DNA from 2 places in the Bacillus sp. XB1 genome. Region 1 is predicted to be linked to the other one. Evidence: riboswitches for the same ligand, from Rfam matches in the RefSeq annotation. Region 1 holds a riboswitch; the other holds the start of a gene.
What was found. A riboswitch is a leader RNA that binds a small molecule or an ion and turns the genes downstream of it on or off. The one in region 1 is predicted to bind cyclic di-AMP.
Positions count from the first base shown of each region.

Region 1 (8,375 bases):
CCAACTTGCTCAATCGTTTCATTTCCTACAGGTAATAATGTATGAGCCATTCGATTCCCAAAAGTAATCGTACCTGTTTTATCTAAAATAATTGTATTAATATCGCCCGCAGCTTCTACTGCTTTCCCTGACATCGCTAACACGTTAAATTTTGTCACCCGGTCCATCCCAGCAATACCAATCGCTGATAGCAAACCACCAATTGTCGTTGGAATTAAACAAACTAATAATGCAACTAGCACAGCAGTATCAATTTGAAACCCTAAATAATTTGTAAAAATCGGCAACGTCACAACGACGATCAAGAAAATAAGAGTTAAGCTTGTTAATACTGTATTTAAAGCAATCTCATTCGGCGTTTTTTGACGAGCAGCTCCTTCTACTAAAGAAATCATTTTGTCGATAAATGATTCACCAGGATTACTCGTAATGACAATTGTAATTTCATCACTTACGACCATCGTTCCACCTGTTACGGAACAAAAATCACCGCCTGCTTCTTTTATAACAGGAGCTGATTCCCCTGTAATTGCAGATTCATCTACAGATGCTAATCCTTTGATTACTTCGCCATCATTCGGAATCATTTCTCCTTGTTTTACGATAACAACGTCACCTTTTGTAAGATCAGTTGCTGAAACTTGGACAATGTCTCCATTTTCTTTTACAATATTTGCAAACACATCTTTCTTCGACTGCTTTAAAGAATCGGCTTGCGCTTTACCACGACCTTCTGCTAATGCTTCTGCAAAATTCGCAAATAAAACTGTAAATAATAGAATGAGAGAAACTGTTATATTAAACCAACCTGGTATACTACTAGAACTACTTGGAAGAAAAGATAAAATGAACGTAATGATAAATCCAATTTCCACAACGAACATAATCGGATTCTTTATCATGACTTTCGGATTCAATTTCGCAACGGATTGCTTCATCGCATGTGTTACGATATCACGATCCATCGTTTTCGCTTGTCTAACTTCATCTTCTACAGCATGTATTTGTGACTCATTTAATTGTTTTTCTTTTACTACTACCGGTCTCATCATTTACCCTCCATTACTTCAATGTAAGAAATTCTGCAATTGGCCCGAGTACTAACATCGGGAAGAATGTTAATGCACCGACAATTACAATTGTTCCGATGAAGATGCCACCAAATAAACTATTATCTGTACGGAACGTTCCGACTGTTTCTGGCACTACCGTTTTTTCTTTCAGCGAAGCTGCCACTGCTAGCATCGTAATTAAACTGAAGTAGCGTCCTAAAAACATAACTAAACCAGTCGTAATATTCCAAAACGGTGTATTATCTCCTAATCCTTCAAATCCAGATCCGTTATTCGCAGCTGACGATGTATATTCATATACAACTTGCGTTAAACCATGAAAACCGGAATGAGAGATAGCATCCGTCCCTAAATTTGTTGAAAGAGCTAATGCCGAAAATCCTAAAATGAGCAATGGATGAAATAAAATCGTGACCGCGATTAATTTCATTTCCTTACCTTCAATCTTTTTACCTAAAAACTCTGGTGTCCGTCCAACCATTAACCCAGATATAAACACCGCGATAATTGCATACATAATAATGTTTACAAAGCCTGCTCCAACGCCGCCATACACTGTATTTAACATCATATTTACAAGTGGAACTAGACCGCCAATTGGTGTTAACGTATCATGCATCGTATTAACAGCCCCAGTTTCAGCAGCTGTCGTTACTGTTGCGTATAGTGAAGAAAATACTGTTCCAAATCGTACTTCTTTCCCTTCTGTACTTCCTTGTACATGTTCGATACTCATTCCATTTAATGCCGGGTTCCCGTTTAGTTCAGATGTCGTAATCGTTATAAACCCTAGTAAAAATACCATAAATAGTGACACGAAAAGGATGCGACCTTGTTTTTTATTTCCTACCATTCGTCCGTACGTAAATGGAAGTGCTGTTGGTAATAACATCATAAGCATCATTTGCAAAATATTACTCATTTGTCCTGGATTTTCAAAAGGATGCGTAGAGTTTGCTCCGAAAAATCCACCGCCGTTATTTCCAAGTTCCTTAATGGAAACAAATGATGCAACTGGTCCACGTAATATACTTTGCTTTGCACCTTCAATCGTTTGTGCTGTAACCGCTCCATCTAACGTTTGCGGTACGCCAAGTGCGACAAAAACTAGTGCCGCAATAAATGCGATAGGAAGAAACACTCTCGTTAACGCTCTCGTAAAATCAACGAAAAAGTTACCAAGTTCTTTTCCAGCAAGTCCTCTTATAAAAGCCATAACGAGCGCCAATGTCGTTGCTGGTGCCGCAAACATTAAAAATGTAATCCCGATTAATTGTGATAAATAGGATAAACCATTTTCACCGCTATAATGCTGTAAGTTTGTATCAGCCATAAAACTAATCGCTGTATTAAAAGCGAGCGTAGGCTCCATCCCTTCAATATGCGCTGGATTTAGCGGCAACACACCTTGTAATCTGAAAATGAAATATACAATAACAATCATAAATCCGTTGAGTAAAACTAATGATAATGCGTACTGTTTCCACGTTTGATTGTATTCTTTTACACCCGTAATTTTAAAAATAAGTTTTTCAAAAGGCCCGAATACTTTATCTAGCATTTTGCTACCTTGAAAAGCTTTTTCTAAATAAATCCCCATTGGCTTTGCTACTAAAATAAACAAGAGCATTGTAATAATGACTGCAACCCAAATCATAATGAATGATTCCCCCTAATTAAAACTTCTCTGGATTTAATAATGCATACACTAAATACACTGTAATTGCTGCGACAATAACTGATAAGACAATCATCATGATTGCTTTCCTTCTTTCACAACTTTATCTGACCAACTTGCAAGACTTGCCATTGATGCAACTAATAAAATAAAAATCCCGACCATTACAACATCTAACATAGCTATCCCTCGCTTCATTTTTGTTAAAATTTACCATTTAAATGTTAAAAAAGAACACTGAGCTCTACTCAGTGTTCAAAAAATGAACAACAAAAAGTAAACCTCCTCTCTAAACGCTTACGAGGTTAGCTGTCGGATTCGGGCCTAAAGAGTAGCCCTACTTTCAAAACTGAAAGATTCACCCCAAGTGACGATGCACAAAATTGGTTCCCCCGCTCCATTTCTGGAACTCAGCGATTTTAGGTTTTTTTGGAAATTTTATGAATGATTTATGAGAGTAAATATACTCCTCTATATTTCACTTGTAAAGGGGTAAATTACTGAAAATAATAATATTTACATTCATTTAAACGCTTACATTGAAGATTATTACTATTATTTCATCTATTTTCTTTATTTCTCTTCTCTTTTCTTAAAAATGACCTTTTAAATATGAAATAAAAAGAGCGAATGAGATGAAGTGCATAGCTTGTTGCACTCAGCATTCGCTCTTTTTATTCAACCTTTATTCTCCTCGTAAAAATGCACGTAAATTTCTCCCGCGAATATAAACTTGTGTCAATTCTGCATGTAGCTGCTCATACTCGGTAATATCCACCTCTAAATACAAAGCATCTTTTGATGGTAATATAATATACGGCCCTGGAAAAAGGGGATCGATCTGAACCAATTCTTGAACTCGCTCTACCGATACTGCCCAACGATTTGCTATATCTCCAAGTAATAATACCTTCATCATTTCTTCCCCCGCCCTATTCAAAAAATAAAAAAGAAATATTATCACAATTTGTAAACACGACAAACTTAGCTCCAATTGTTTCATAGAGCCTCGCTGGATATCGTTTATTCCTTGTAACAACAGTAATAGGTGCTTGAAAAGAAAAGCGAATGTGTTCTGTGAAAAAACTAACGATTGGAAGCTCATCCCCTAGTAAAATCACCTTCTTAATACACTCACAAATACTAGTAAAGTCCTGCTCCTTACTGCAGCTATAAGTCCAATCAAACCCACAATTCCTAACTTCAGCCGCTATCTCTTCATTTGCTGTAAAAATAATTAACTCATGTTGAAATGATACTAGATCTCTTAAACTATCTACCTTACTTTCTTCTCCAACACAAATAAGTGTTAGTTCCATGTACCTCATCCTCCTTAGTATAAAAGAAATCAAACATAGATTGATATTCCCCTATACTAATCAGATCGATGAAGTGATGTATCCATCATGGCACCGTCCTCTCTCAAGACGCTTACGAAGTTAGCTGTCGGATTCGGACTTTGAGAGTAGCCCTACTTTCAAACTTGAAAGATTCACCCCTAGTGCCTACGCACAAATTGGTTCCTCCGCTCCATATAATTGGACTCAGCGTTTACAAAAAAATGTATTCTGGCTGATATATTACTCCTGTATTTTGAAAAAGTAAACAGAAAAAAAGCCAGTTATAAAACTGGCTTTTCACTTACCTATGCACGCGTTCTATTCACTTTATATGCAAAATGATTCGTCGGTCCATGGCCACTACCAATATTCAATGGCTCTTCAATTGCTATACTAATAAATCGTTTTGCTTCTTGAACAGCATCTTGAATTGAGTATCCTTTCGCAAGTCCTGCTGTAACCGCTGAAGCAAATGTACACCCACTTCCATGCGTTTGCTTTGAAGGAATTCGCTCGCTTCTAAACTCAATAAATTCTTCTCCATCAAAGAGGAAATCAATTACTTCATTACCTTGATATTCTGCATGTCCGCCCTTCATAAGCACATATTTAGCACCTAATTCGTGCAATACTTTTGCAGCTTCCTTACTATCTTCAACATTATGAATCTCCATCCCAGTTAACACTTCTGCTTCTGGGACATTCGGTGTTATAACAGTTGCTACTGGTAATAAATATTCTTTTAATGCTTGAACTGCTTCTTGCTGTAATAATGATGCACCGCCTTTTGCAATCATAACGGGATCTAGCACAATATTATTCCAGCCAAACTTTTTAATTTGTTCTGCAACAATTTGAATTATTTCACTACTAAATAACATTCCTAGTTTCACTGCATCTGGTGTTAAATCCGTACCAATTGAATTCAACTGTTCTGTAATACCTTCTAACGGAACAGGATATACCCCTTGAACGCCAAGCGTGTTTTGAGCAGTAATTGCCGTAATAGCCGTCATTCCGTATACACCAAGCTCTTGGAATGTTTTTAAATCTGCCTGAATTCCAGCACCGCCGCCGCTATCAGACCCTGCAATTGTTAAAGCTTTATTCACTTTCATCCCACTCATCCTTTTCTATCCAAAATAGCGATGATAAATCGTTTTTGCTTCGCTTATATCTTTCGTTCCATGTACGAGCACACGGCCATCTTTAAAGGCGACTAACCTCTTGTCTTCAATAGAAAATGATAGTAAATATGGATTTATATTTAAATCATTCACACGACCTTCCAACAACTCTTTATATTGTTCAAAATTCATTTCCTCTTTATGAGGTGGTCTAATTTGAACTGTATTTCGCCCGCATAAAACTGCTGTTTTTGATGTGTTCTCTTTATTTAAATACGGATATAATGCATTCTCTCCGCATGAAGGACAATTATGCTGGCGAAGCTTTTGCACATTCATACATGAATACTCATTCTTCCACATATCAAACGATACAAGCCCATCTCGAAGTGATTCGTAATCTTCTACTAACAGTTTAAGAGCTTCTGTTACTTGATGAGAAACGACAAGAGATACAGCAGGTGATATAATACCCGCTGTATCACATGTTGCCCCGCCAAGCGGAATCGACTGTAATAAACATGATAAACATGGTGTTTTACTAGGAAGGATTGTGTAAGAAAGACCGTAACTACCTACACATGCACCGTAAATCCATGGAATAGAATATTTTTGTGCTATATCATTCACAATAAAGCGTGTTTCAAAATTATCAGTCGCATCAATAATTACATCAACATTTGTAACAAGTTCTTCTAGCTCTTCAGCTGTTACATCTTGAACGAGAGCTTCTATTGTTACATCACTATTAATCTCTTCTAAACGTTTTTTAGCCGCTATAGCTTTTGGAAGATTATTCTTTACGTCGCTCTCTGCATACAATTGTTGTCTTTGTAAATTACTCCAATCTACATAATCACGGTCAACAATTGTTATCTTGCCAACACCTGCTCTTACAAACATCTCTGCATTTGCACTACCTAATGCACCTGCACCGATAATAAGCACATGCTTTTCTCTTATCTTTTGCTGTCCTTCTTCTCCAATTGGAGAAAATAGTTCTTGGCGAGAATATCGATTATTCAACTACGCTCATTCCTTCTAAAGGACTACTTGCCGTTGCACAACGCTTGCGTGCAATACGACCTGCTTCAAATCCTAAACGACCTGCTTCAATACTTAATTTCATTGCTTGTGCCATTTTAATAGGATCTTTTGCTCCTGATACAGCTGTATTTAATAACACGCCATCTGCTCCTAATTCCATTGCAAATGCTGCATCAGCTGGGCTACCAATACCGGCATCAACGATAACTGGTACTGTTGCTTGTTCAATAATGAAGCTCAAATTTAATGGATTTACAATACCAAGTCCTGATCCGATTGGAGATGCTCCTGGCATAATCGCATGCACGCCAAGCTCTTGTAATTTACGTGCTAATACAACATCATCAGATGTATACGGAAGTACGATAAATCCTTCTTCCAGTAACATTTCAGATGCCTTTAACGTTTCTACCGGATCAGGTAATAACGTTCTATCATCACCAATAACTTCTACCTTTATCATGTCACAAAGCCCAGAGGCTTTTGCTAATTTTGCAATACGAACAGCCTCTTCAGCGTTTTTTGCTCCTGCTGTATTTGGTAATAACGTATATTTTTTCACATCAAGTTTCTCTAATAAATTAGGTTGCTTTGCATCAAAGATATCCATACGACGTACTGCAAACGTTAAAATTTCAGCTTCAGAAACGTCAATTGCCTTTTGCTGTACGTCAAAATCAGGGAATTTACCTGTTCCTAATAAAAGTCTAGAATGAAATGAAAATGGTCCAATGTTTAACATAATCAACCGCCTCCTACGAAAGTTACAATCTCAATTTGGTCTCCATCAAAAACAGATGTATCTGTATGATCATCTTTTTGTAAAATATCTTTATTACGCTCTACTACAACAATTCTGTTATCTAACTCTAAATGTGTAAGTAGCTCAGCTACTGTTTTTACACTCGCTGGCACTTCAATTTGGTTACCATTAATTTTTAAATTCAAACTTCCATCCCCTTTCTAAACGCTTCTAGAAAGCAATGAATCTAGCAAATGATTCTCTTGCTTTCCTTCTATTAAATCGGCCATATATTGACCAGAAATAGGACTTAATAAAATACCGTTTCGATAATGGCCCGTGCAAGCATATAAACCTTTTATTTCTTCATGCTCTCCCATATAAGGAGCTTCATGATTCGATTGTGGTCGTAATCCTGCCCACGTGCTTTCCCATTCTGCTTCTTTTAAAGCTGGCAATATTGTATAAGCACGCTCTAATATAGAAGTTATACTTTCTGGCTGCACAGTTTTATTGAACGTATGTGGCTTCATTGTTGCCCCAATTACGTAACGTCCACCGCGCTTTGGAGTAATGTAAAATCTTTCTTGAAAAATAGGTGCTTTTAAAAGTTGTTTTCTACTTCTTACCGCAACCACTTCTCCCTTAACTGGATATGTACCCCAATCACGGTGAAAATAACCTAGTAACTTCGTGCTCCATGAACCACCTGCAATAACGACTTTCTCACATGTGACAATACCTTCACTTGTAATAACTCCAGTCACTTTATTATTTTCAATACGGATATCAAATACTTCCGCCTGTTCATATATATCAGCACCGGAAATTGCCGCAGAATGTGCGAATGCTTTCGTAAGCTCTGGTGCAATAACATGACCGTCTTTCGGATAATATACTGCTCCTATAATAGATTCGGATAGATATGGCTCTTTTTCCCGCACATGGTCTCCCGTTAGAAAATAAGAATCTTCACCTGTTTTCTGCTGCCAATCCATAATGTGAAGAATTCTTTCCTTCTCATCTGCATTTTGAGCAATACGATAAATTCCTTTTTCTTCATATCCAATATCAATACCCGTCTTTTCACGTAAAACTGCTGTAAGTTGTGGAAATATAGCACGGCTTTCTCTAGCAAGGTCAAATAGCGGGTCATATTCATCCCATTCTGCCTGCACCCCAAGTAAACCAGCGGCTGCTTTCGAGGCTTCAGATGCAATCTGTTGCTTCTCTACAATCGCTACTTTATGTCCTCTTTCTGCTAGAAAATGTGCAACTGAACTACCAATTACACCACCGCCAATTATCGCTACATCATACTTCTTACACATGTTTTTCCGCCCACTTTCTTATTGATTCCTTATAAGA
Region 1 covers NZ_JBNRIL010000001.1:2,899,061-2,907,435, forward strand. Annotated here, with positions in the region: gene kdpB (potassium-transporting ATPase subunit KdpB) at 1-1,049, opposite strand, end outside; gene kdpA (potassium-transporting ATPase subunit KdpA) at 1,063-2,730, opposite strand; gene kdpF (K(+)-transporting ATPase subunit F) at 2,750-2,830, opposite strand; gene ACK1U5_RS14920 (SipW-dependent-type signal peptide-containing protein) at 2,827-2,931, opposite strand; cyclic di-AMP (ydaO/yuaA leader) riboswitch at 3,032-3,177, opposite strand; gene ACK1U5_RS14925 (hypothetical protein) at 3,437-3,670, opposite strand; gene ACK1U5_RS14930 (hypothetical protein) at 3,684-4,070, opposite strand; cyclic di-AMP (ydaO/yuaA leader) riboswitch at 4,164-4,311, opposite strand; gene thiD (bifunctional hydroxymethylpyrimidine kinase/phosphomethylpyrimidine kinase) at 4,397-5,209, opposite strand; gene thiF (thiazole biosynthesis adenylyltransferase ThiF) at 5,225-6,244, opposite strand; gene thiG (thiazole synthase) at 6,237-7,007, opposite strand; gene thiS (sulfur carrier protein ThiS) at 7,010-7,213, opposite strand; gene thiO (glycine oxidase ThiO) at 7,229-8,338, opposite strand; gene tenI (thiazole tautomerase TenI) at 8,331-8,375, opposite strand, start outside.

Region 2 (8,375 bases), 1.0 Mb from region 1:
ACTACATGCGTCATACCTGCTACAGGAACGACAATTACATTCCCCTCAATTGGAATAAGAGGCTCGCAAGTTTTTAAACTTAATTGATCACCCACTGCATCATAATGCTTCTTAATTCGATGGAATAAGAAGATAATAACTGGTAAGAAAATAAGAATCGACCAAACTTGTGCAAATTTAGTTAAAAAGAACATGCTCATTACGATAAAACTAATAACTGCACCAATTAAATTAACCGTTAATCTTAAAGCCCATCCTTCAGGCTTTTCGCGAAGCCATTTTAATACCATCCCTGTTTGAGAAAGTGTAAATGGAATAAATACACCTACTGCATATAGTGGAATTAAATGTTCTGTTTGCCCTTGGAAAGCTACAATTAAAATAATCGAAGCAACTCCAAGTATAATAATACCGTTTGAGTAACCTAGGCGGTCTCCTCTAATCGTAAACATTCTCGGTATGAATTTATCTTTTGCAAGGTTAACCGCTAATAAAGGAAATGCAGAATAACCTGTATTAGCAGCAAGAATTAATATTAAAGCTGTTGTACCTTGTATGAAATAGTACATGAAATTACGTCCAAATGTTTGTTCAGCAATTTGAGAAACAACTGTTACTTCTTTACTCGGAGTCACTCCGTAATAATAAGCTAAAAATACAATTCCTGAAAATAACACAGCAAGTAATGCACCCATTGCAAGCAATGTTTTTGCAGCATTGTTTGGCGCAGGATCTTTAAAGTTCGGAATTGCATTTGAAATTGCTTCAACACCTGTTAAAGCAGAACTACCTGATGCAAATGCTCTTAGTAATAAAAATAAACTAATCCCTGCAACTGGTGTACCAATTGGCGCATGTAAAGTGGGTGAAACATGACCAGTTAAAATATTATATATGCCCACACCAATTAATATAAATAGTGCTAAAACGAATAAATAAACAGGATATGCTAAAACGGAAGCTGATTCAGTTACTCCCCTTAAATTTAATATCGTAATTAATATAACAAATATAACCGCAATAATTACGTTGTGTGCATGTAAGCTAGGAAACGCAGACGTAATTGCATCTGTACCAGCGGACACACTTACCGCAACAGTTAAAATATAGTCAACTAATAAAGATCCTCCAGCAATTAAGCCTGGATTCATCCCTAAATTTTCTTTTGATACAACATACGCTCCCCCGCCATGCGGATAAGCAAAAATAATTTGACGATAAGATAAAATAAGGGCTGTCAATAATACTAATACCCCAACAGCGATCGGAATGGAATACCAATAAGCGATCGCTCCAACACCTGCTAAAGCAATTAAAATTTGCTCTGGACCGTAAGCAACTGATGACAATGCGTCAGAAGATAAAATAGCTAAAGCTTTCGTTTTATTAAGCTTTTGTTCTCCAAGCTCCGTTGATTTTAACGGTCTTCCAATTAAAAATCTTTTAATAGATGAAACCAATGCTGTCCACTCTCCAATAATTTTGTACGAACTTTTCTGCTTGTTGCAGCCAGTAAACTATTTACTCAGAAAACAAAAAATGTCTACAAGCCATAGCGAAATAGACTTGTAGACATTATTTTTTTTGTCGCACAAGCTCCACCTTCCTTCTCAATATAACGCTTACGAGGTTAGCTGTCGGATTCGGGCCTATGAGTAGCCCTACCTTTTTTAAGGATTCACCCCATCGGATTATGTACTGATCCGTAAAAACGGGTCCCCCGTACCATGCGGTTTCAGCGATTTAGAAAATTGAAACTGTGGATTATAATACTCCTTTATTTTCAAAAAGTAAACAAAAATTTTTAATAAGAAAAAAATTAAAATGATTGTGCATAATCCACTGAGAAATATACATAATGAATACTAAAAAATCCGCAAAGGAGACCCCTATGTCTAAAGAAAAGAAGCCTATTTTTTCCGATTCATATTTAGATGCAGTAGCAAATGAAATTAATCAGTTATATGGTAAACGTGAACAGGAAATAAATTTGACAGATAGAACGAAAAGAAATAAATAATTTGTCATACAAAAAAATAAAAAAGATAGCAATACACTTATATATTGCTATCTTTTTTATTTTTTCATACATCTAATTCTATTACAGATCTGTTAAAGGTCATCTCTTCATACACCTTTAAATTTTGATATATAGTGCCTAATAATGGTGCCGCTATAGAAAATTGCTCTGCTACATCCAGTAAATATCCTTGCAAGTGCTTCCCTTCAATAAACGAACCCTTCTCCATATCACGTTGCATCGATGACTTCATATCATACGAAATTTTATCAATTGTTTTCATATGTTCCTGGGCAATATTAACCTTTATTGGAGCTCCTAATACTTTCATAATTTGTACAGATTCCTCAAATACATTACGGATAAAATCACGGCCGCCTTCACTTTCACGAATTGGTCCAATTGGTGCACGCATTAACGTTGTCACACCGGACATTACAGTAATAAATAAATATTTATGCCACATATCTTGCGTAATATTTTCACTTAAAACAAAACTAGATTTCGTACCTGCAAATGCTTTAGAAATATGCTTTACTCTCTCTGAATTTTGAGACTTAATTTCTCCAAACACAAGTCTGTTGGCAGCGCTAGTTTGTACAATTTCTCCTTGATCGTTTAACGTCGTCTCGATAAAGCATAAACCGCCAAGTACTTTTTCTTCGCCGAATTCTTTTTGTAATAGTGATAAATGAGCGATACCATTTAACAATGGAATGATTACAGTACCTTCGCCAACAAACGGCTTCAAATCTTGAATTGCCTCGTTTAAGTGATACGCTTTTGTTGAAAATAAAATGACATCAAATGGAGAAGTTCTCTCTTCCTTCGTTATTAATTTCGGTTGAAAGGAAAAATCCCCGTTAACACTTCGGATTACAAGTCCTCTTTCCTCTAATTGTTTTTTCCGTTTACTACGAACAAGAAATGTAACATCTTCTCCCTTTTCGACTAATCTGCCACCAAAAAATCCTCCGACTCCACCAGCGCCTAATACTAAAATCCGCATACAGCATCCCCCTTTTCAAAATACAATTTTATAACTTTTAGTATACATAACATTATACATGTCCTCTGCTAAATAAGCTGAATTTTCACTCTCAATCGAGTATAAAACAGTGGTTATTTTCAAATAAATTTGGGCATGTTGTTTCTATAGCATATATGGAAAGGAAACAATGTAGATGGAGGCAATACAAGCAATTGAGGAAAAAGATGTAGCAACAGCTATATTTCAATTTATATTCCCGTTTTCTTTTAAAGCTGGATATGAACAAAATATGTTCCCTTTCTTACAAAAAAACGATTTCCGTCCTTTTCGGCTTGATCATCTCTATGATGAAAATACATATTATGGGGAGTTTAAAGTTTCACATCAAAATATGGAAGCATACTATCTTTCATTTACAAATAAAATTCTCTTTCCTCACTCAGAGCATCAAAAGGGCTTGCAACGTTATTCAAAGGACCTTAACTTAACTGGATATTTAACAACAAACCTTATTTCAATCCCATTCAAGATACACTCTATTGATGTAACACTTTGTCCTTATGAACTTGGCTTCTTAACAATTCGAACAGAAGTAAACACTGCTCCAAACATGACTTTATCTGAAGCAATCGAATTCGCTGCTCGCTTCCGTGTACTTGAAACTAAAAATGATACAAATGAGACTATTTGTATTGAATGTAACGGAAAAAAGTATTCCCAAGTTGAAAAATTCATTTTTGGTTATTTATTTCATGGCGTAACTGATTTCTTTGAAAAGAAGAGATTAAGAAGTTCATACTTTCAAACCTTCCCTTTCTTCGAAGACCAAAGAATGTACGTCCAAACTTTATTGTCACTAAAAGAAGGTATGGAACTTAATGAAGTGGATGTTTATCGTACTTCTAGTCTTTCCGGATTAACAAGTGATGGTAAGCCATATGTGAGTGCAAATAACCTTCCTTACATTCATGACTATTTAAAAAAACACGCTTACCAGAGATGGGCTCCAAATCGTTATTTCATAATGGAAGAACATATTTTTACATGTGTAACAAATGAAGGAGAACGCGAAATCGCTAAACTTGCTAGTCAAATGTACGGGGAATTTTATTACGCTTTATTATTAAACCTATTCCATAAAATTGTTTTATTAAAAATGGCAAACGCCTATGCTGAGCTAAACATTGAACAAGATACTAATGAAATAGAGAAATTAATTTATTCGATCAATTCGTTCACTGCTAATTATTTTTCTTTAGAATTAGTATCCCAATCACAAAGTGAAGATATTTTCTTCCGCTTAAGAAAACTTTTTAATATTGAGGTTCTATACTCGAACGCGAAACAAAATCTTGATAGTTTGTTTAAATATCAAGAAAATGTCGCCTCTAAAAAAGATAGCCTCTTATTATTAATTTTAACGCTCTACTCTGTAGTGGGCCAAATGTTAGGGTTTACTATGATTGACCTTTTAAGAAACACCGATTCAAACAAAATATCGTCACCTCTTGAATTTTTCGCTCTATTAATTGCGATTAGCGGCATTGTCATTTCACTTATTTTAGGAGCCCAAAGTTTATACCAATGGGGTTTACAGCATAAACGAAGAAAAGCTTGGGTAAAACAAACTGTACTTTCTGCCGTTAAAGAGAAAGAAGATAAAAATTAAAGAAAGTTATTTTCAAATTCTTGGTGCGCTGCAGTAAGTGAAATTTTTATCAGCGATTTTCCGATTATATCGGCGCAACTCGAAATATATCAGCGATTTTTAAGATATATCAGCGCAACTCAAAATATATCAGCGATTTTTTTAATATATCGACTTACCGACAAAAACCGACAAATAAAAGGGCCGGATAATAAAAAAAGGGTGCTCCAAAATTAAACTTGGAGTACCCCTTTTATTATACGAATTCAGTTTACTTCCCTGCTTCGATTTGCTCTAATGCAGCAGCTACTTGCTCTTCCGTTAATTCATGTTGTATTACGTAGCGGTTACGTGGACTTACACGACATTCATTAGAACATGCACGTAAATATTTCGCTTCGTTTTCTTCAGAACATAAAATTTTCTTATTACATTCTGGATTTGAACAGTTTACATAGCGCTCACAAGGTTCACCTGTAAAGTGGTCTTTACCAACGATAACATGTTCTTTTTGGTTTACTGGTACAGCGATACGCTCATCGAACACGTAACATTGTCCATCCCAAAGCTCACCTTGTACTTCTGGGTCTTTTCCGTACGTTACAATTCCGCCGTGAAGCTGACTTACATCTTCATAGCCTTCACGAACTAACCAACCAGAAAACTTCTCACAACGAATTCCGCCTGTACAATAAGTTAAAATCTTTTTACCTTCAAGTACTTCTTTATTTTCACGAATCCAATCTGGTAATTCACGGAATGATTCGATATCAGGTTTAATCGCACCTTTGAAGTGACCTAAATCAAATTCATAATCATTTCGTGCATCAATGATAACTGTATCTTCTTGTTTCATTGCTTCATAAAAATCTTTTGGCTCTAAATACTTCCCAGTTATTTCGTGTGGGTTAATGTCATCTTCTAGACGAAGTGTAACTAACTCTGGACGAGGACGCACGTGCATTTTCTTGAATGCATGACCATCAGCTTCATCTATTTTAAATACGATGCCATCGAAACGTGGATCATTGTTCATTGCTTCCATGTATTTCTCTGTTTGTTCTACAGTTCCAGAACAAGTTCCGTTAATACCTTCTTTTGCTACAAGAATTCTTCCTTTTAATTCAAGTGAATTACAAAATGCTAAATGCTCTGCCGCGAATTCTTCTGGGTTTTCAATTGTTGTGTACATGTAATATAGTAATACTCTGTATGGTTTTGTAGTTGCCAATGTATTTCTACCACCTATCTAATTTTTTAAATCATGTATAAGTTAACGTTCATATCAAAACATATATAATAAGAAAATGAATCCCATTTTCTTTATACTATTTTCTATCAGTTAACAAAAATAAAAAACAAGATTACACACCAAAACACTATGGTTATGTTGTAATCCCAATATATTATATATCATACAAATGCAATTCCATCAATTAATATGCTGTATTATCGGCTTTATGTTCACATAAATTTCAAAAACAGCCCTTTAATTCACTATGTTTCCCCATGTCATCACACCATAAACTCCCAATTCATTTTACGTTATCACACCATCCATTGTATAAAGGCATATAATTTGCATTAAGGAAACTTTCGTGTTCAAATGAAATTACCATATAACATATTTAAATGTATTGAAATAATGAGTAAGAATAAATACAATAATTTCATCAAGTTAACATTTTAAAGGGGAAAACTACTATGAATAAAGATATAACAAAAGATGAAAATCTCCCTTCTGAAAGTACAACTGTACAATCAGCTCACTTAGCTTTAAGTGGAGAAACAAAAGGCTGGAAAAGACTGTTACCATTTTTAGGACCCGCTTTTATCGCGTCCGTTGCTTATATTGATCCTGGCAACTTTGCTACCAATATCGCAGCTGGTTCACAATATGGATATTTACTATTATGGGTTATACTCGCTTCTAACTTAATGGCTGTATTAATCCAAACTTTATCAGCTAAATTAGGAATTGCTACAGGAAACAATTTACCCGAAATAGCTCGTGAAAACTTTCCAAAGCCTGTGTCTATCGGCTTATGGATACAAGGTGAACTAGTTATTATGGCTACAGATTTAGCGGAATTTATTGGAGCTGCTTTGGGGCTTTACTTACTATTTGGAATCCCGATGCTACCTGCCGCTTTAATTACTGCAGCCGGATCATTTATTATTCTTGAGTTTCAACGTAGAGGATTTCGTCCACTAGAAGCTATTATTACAGGAATGATTTTCATTGTAGTAATCGCTTTTGGGATTCAAGTTTTTTATGCAAAACCAGAATTAAGTCCCCTTCTTTCAGGACTATTTATTCCAAAATTCCAAGGTGTAGACAGTATATTACTTGCAGCAGGGATTTTAGGTGCAACAGTTATGCCGCATGCAATATACTTGCATTCTGCCTTAACACAACGCCGCGTGGTCGGCACAAATGACGAACAAAAGAAAAAGATTTTTCGTTTCGAATTTATCGATATTATTATTGCAATGGTTATTGCTGGAGCAATTAATGCAAGTATGTTAATTGTTGCTGCTGCACTATTCTTTAAAAACGGCTTGCACGTTGAAGATTTAGATGTTGCTTACACTCAATTTACCAATTTAGTAGGTCCTGTATCAGCTGCATTATTTGGAATTGGACTTTTATCAGCAGGACTATCTAGCTCTTCTGTCGGTACAATGTCGGGTGATATTATTATGCAAGGTTTCATTCGCATGCATATTCCGTTATACTTACGCCGATTTATTACAATGATTCCACCATTAGTTATTATCGCTTTAGGTGTAAATCCAACTTACGCTCTAGTCATGAGCCAAGTCGTCTTATCATTCGGTATTGCATTTGCGCTAGTACCACTTATTATGTTTACAAGTAACAAAAAGATTATGGGTGCACTCGTTAACCACCGTATAACAACATTTATCGCTTGGATAATTGCCGCACTCGTTATCATTTTAAATATCTTCTTACTGTATCAAACATTTGTAGGATAATGAAAAAGGGTATTCCAATTTTAATTTGGAATACCCTTTTTGGATGAAATGATTTTCTTCTAGTTACCACTTATGTATGTCCCTCTTTCCGGCATCATGACACCATTTTCAGTTCGAAAGTAAAGTGGCAATCCTTCCGCAAAAAACATACTTACCTTAGACGGATTTTGCCTTTGATGATGGATATGTAAATGTGGCTCACTTGAACTTCCTGAGTTACCGACTTGAGCAAGAAATTCTCCTTCATTTACACGTTGTCCTTCTCTAACTTTAATGGACCCTTTCTTTAAGTGGGCAAGAATCAAAAATGTCTCTGTTTCATCTATCCGTAAATATATGTAATTCCCTGCCATTGACTGAAAATCATCCAATCCGGGAATTAAATCTTTTTCATCATTATTGATTGATACAACCGTCCCAGAAGCTGGTGCCATTACTTTCGCTCCATATATTCCGTAATCCTCTAACTTACTACTTTTCACTTCAGCAGGTGGAATGAGGATATCATATGCCCACCTTTCATTTGGCTTTATAACATGATAGTTCGTTTCTAACTGATCACCGCCCCAGCCTATTAATGCTCGTTCATTCAAAGGAACACGAACTACTGCTTTAGGACTCATAGATTGTATATCTGCTGGGTAAGCAATTCTACCTATATTAGCAAACCAACCGACAGGCCAAGCTCCAATGATAGAAAACAGAATGATTAAAAA
Region 2 covers NZ_JBNRIL010000001.1:1,866,427-1,874,801, forward strand. Annotated here, with positions in the region: gene ACK1U5_RS09450 (APC family permease) at 1-1,460, opposite strand, end outside; cyclic di-AMP (ydaO/yuaA leader) riboswitch at 1,605-1,751, opposite strand; gene ACK1U5_RS09455 (hypothetical protein) at 1,892-2,020, shown strand; gene panE (2-dehydropantoate 2-reductase) at 2,085-3,029, opposite strand; gene ACK1U5_RS09465 (hypothetical protein) at 3,205-4,680, shown strand; gene trhO (oxygen-dependent tRNA uridine(34) hydroxylase TrhO) at 4,931-5,890, opposite strand; gene ACK1U5_RS09475 (Nramp family divalent metal transporter) at 6,364-7,659, shown strand; gene ACK1U5_RS09480 (M23 family metallopeptidase) at 7,719-8,375, opposite strand, start outside.
Region 2: another riboswitch for cyclic di-AMP. It lies ahead of ACK1U5_RS09450 (APC family permease); the one in region 1 lies ahead of ACK1U5_RS14920 (SipW-dependent-type signal peptide-containing protein).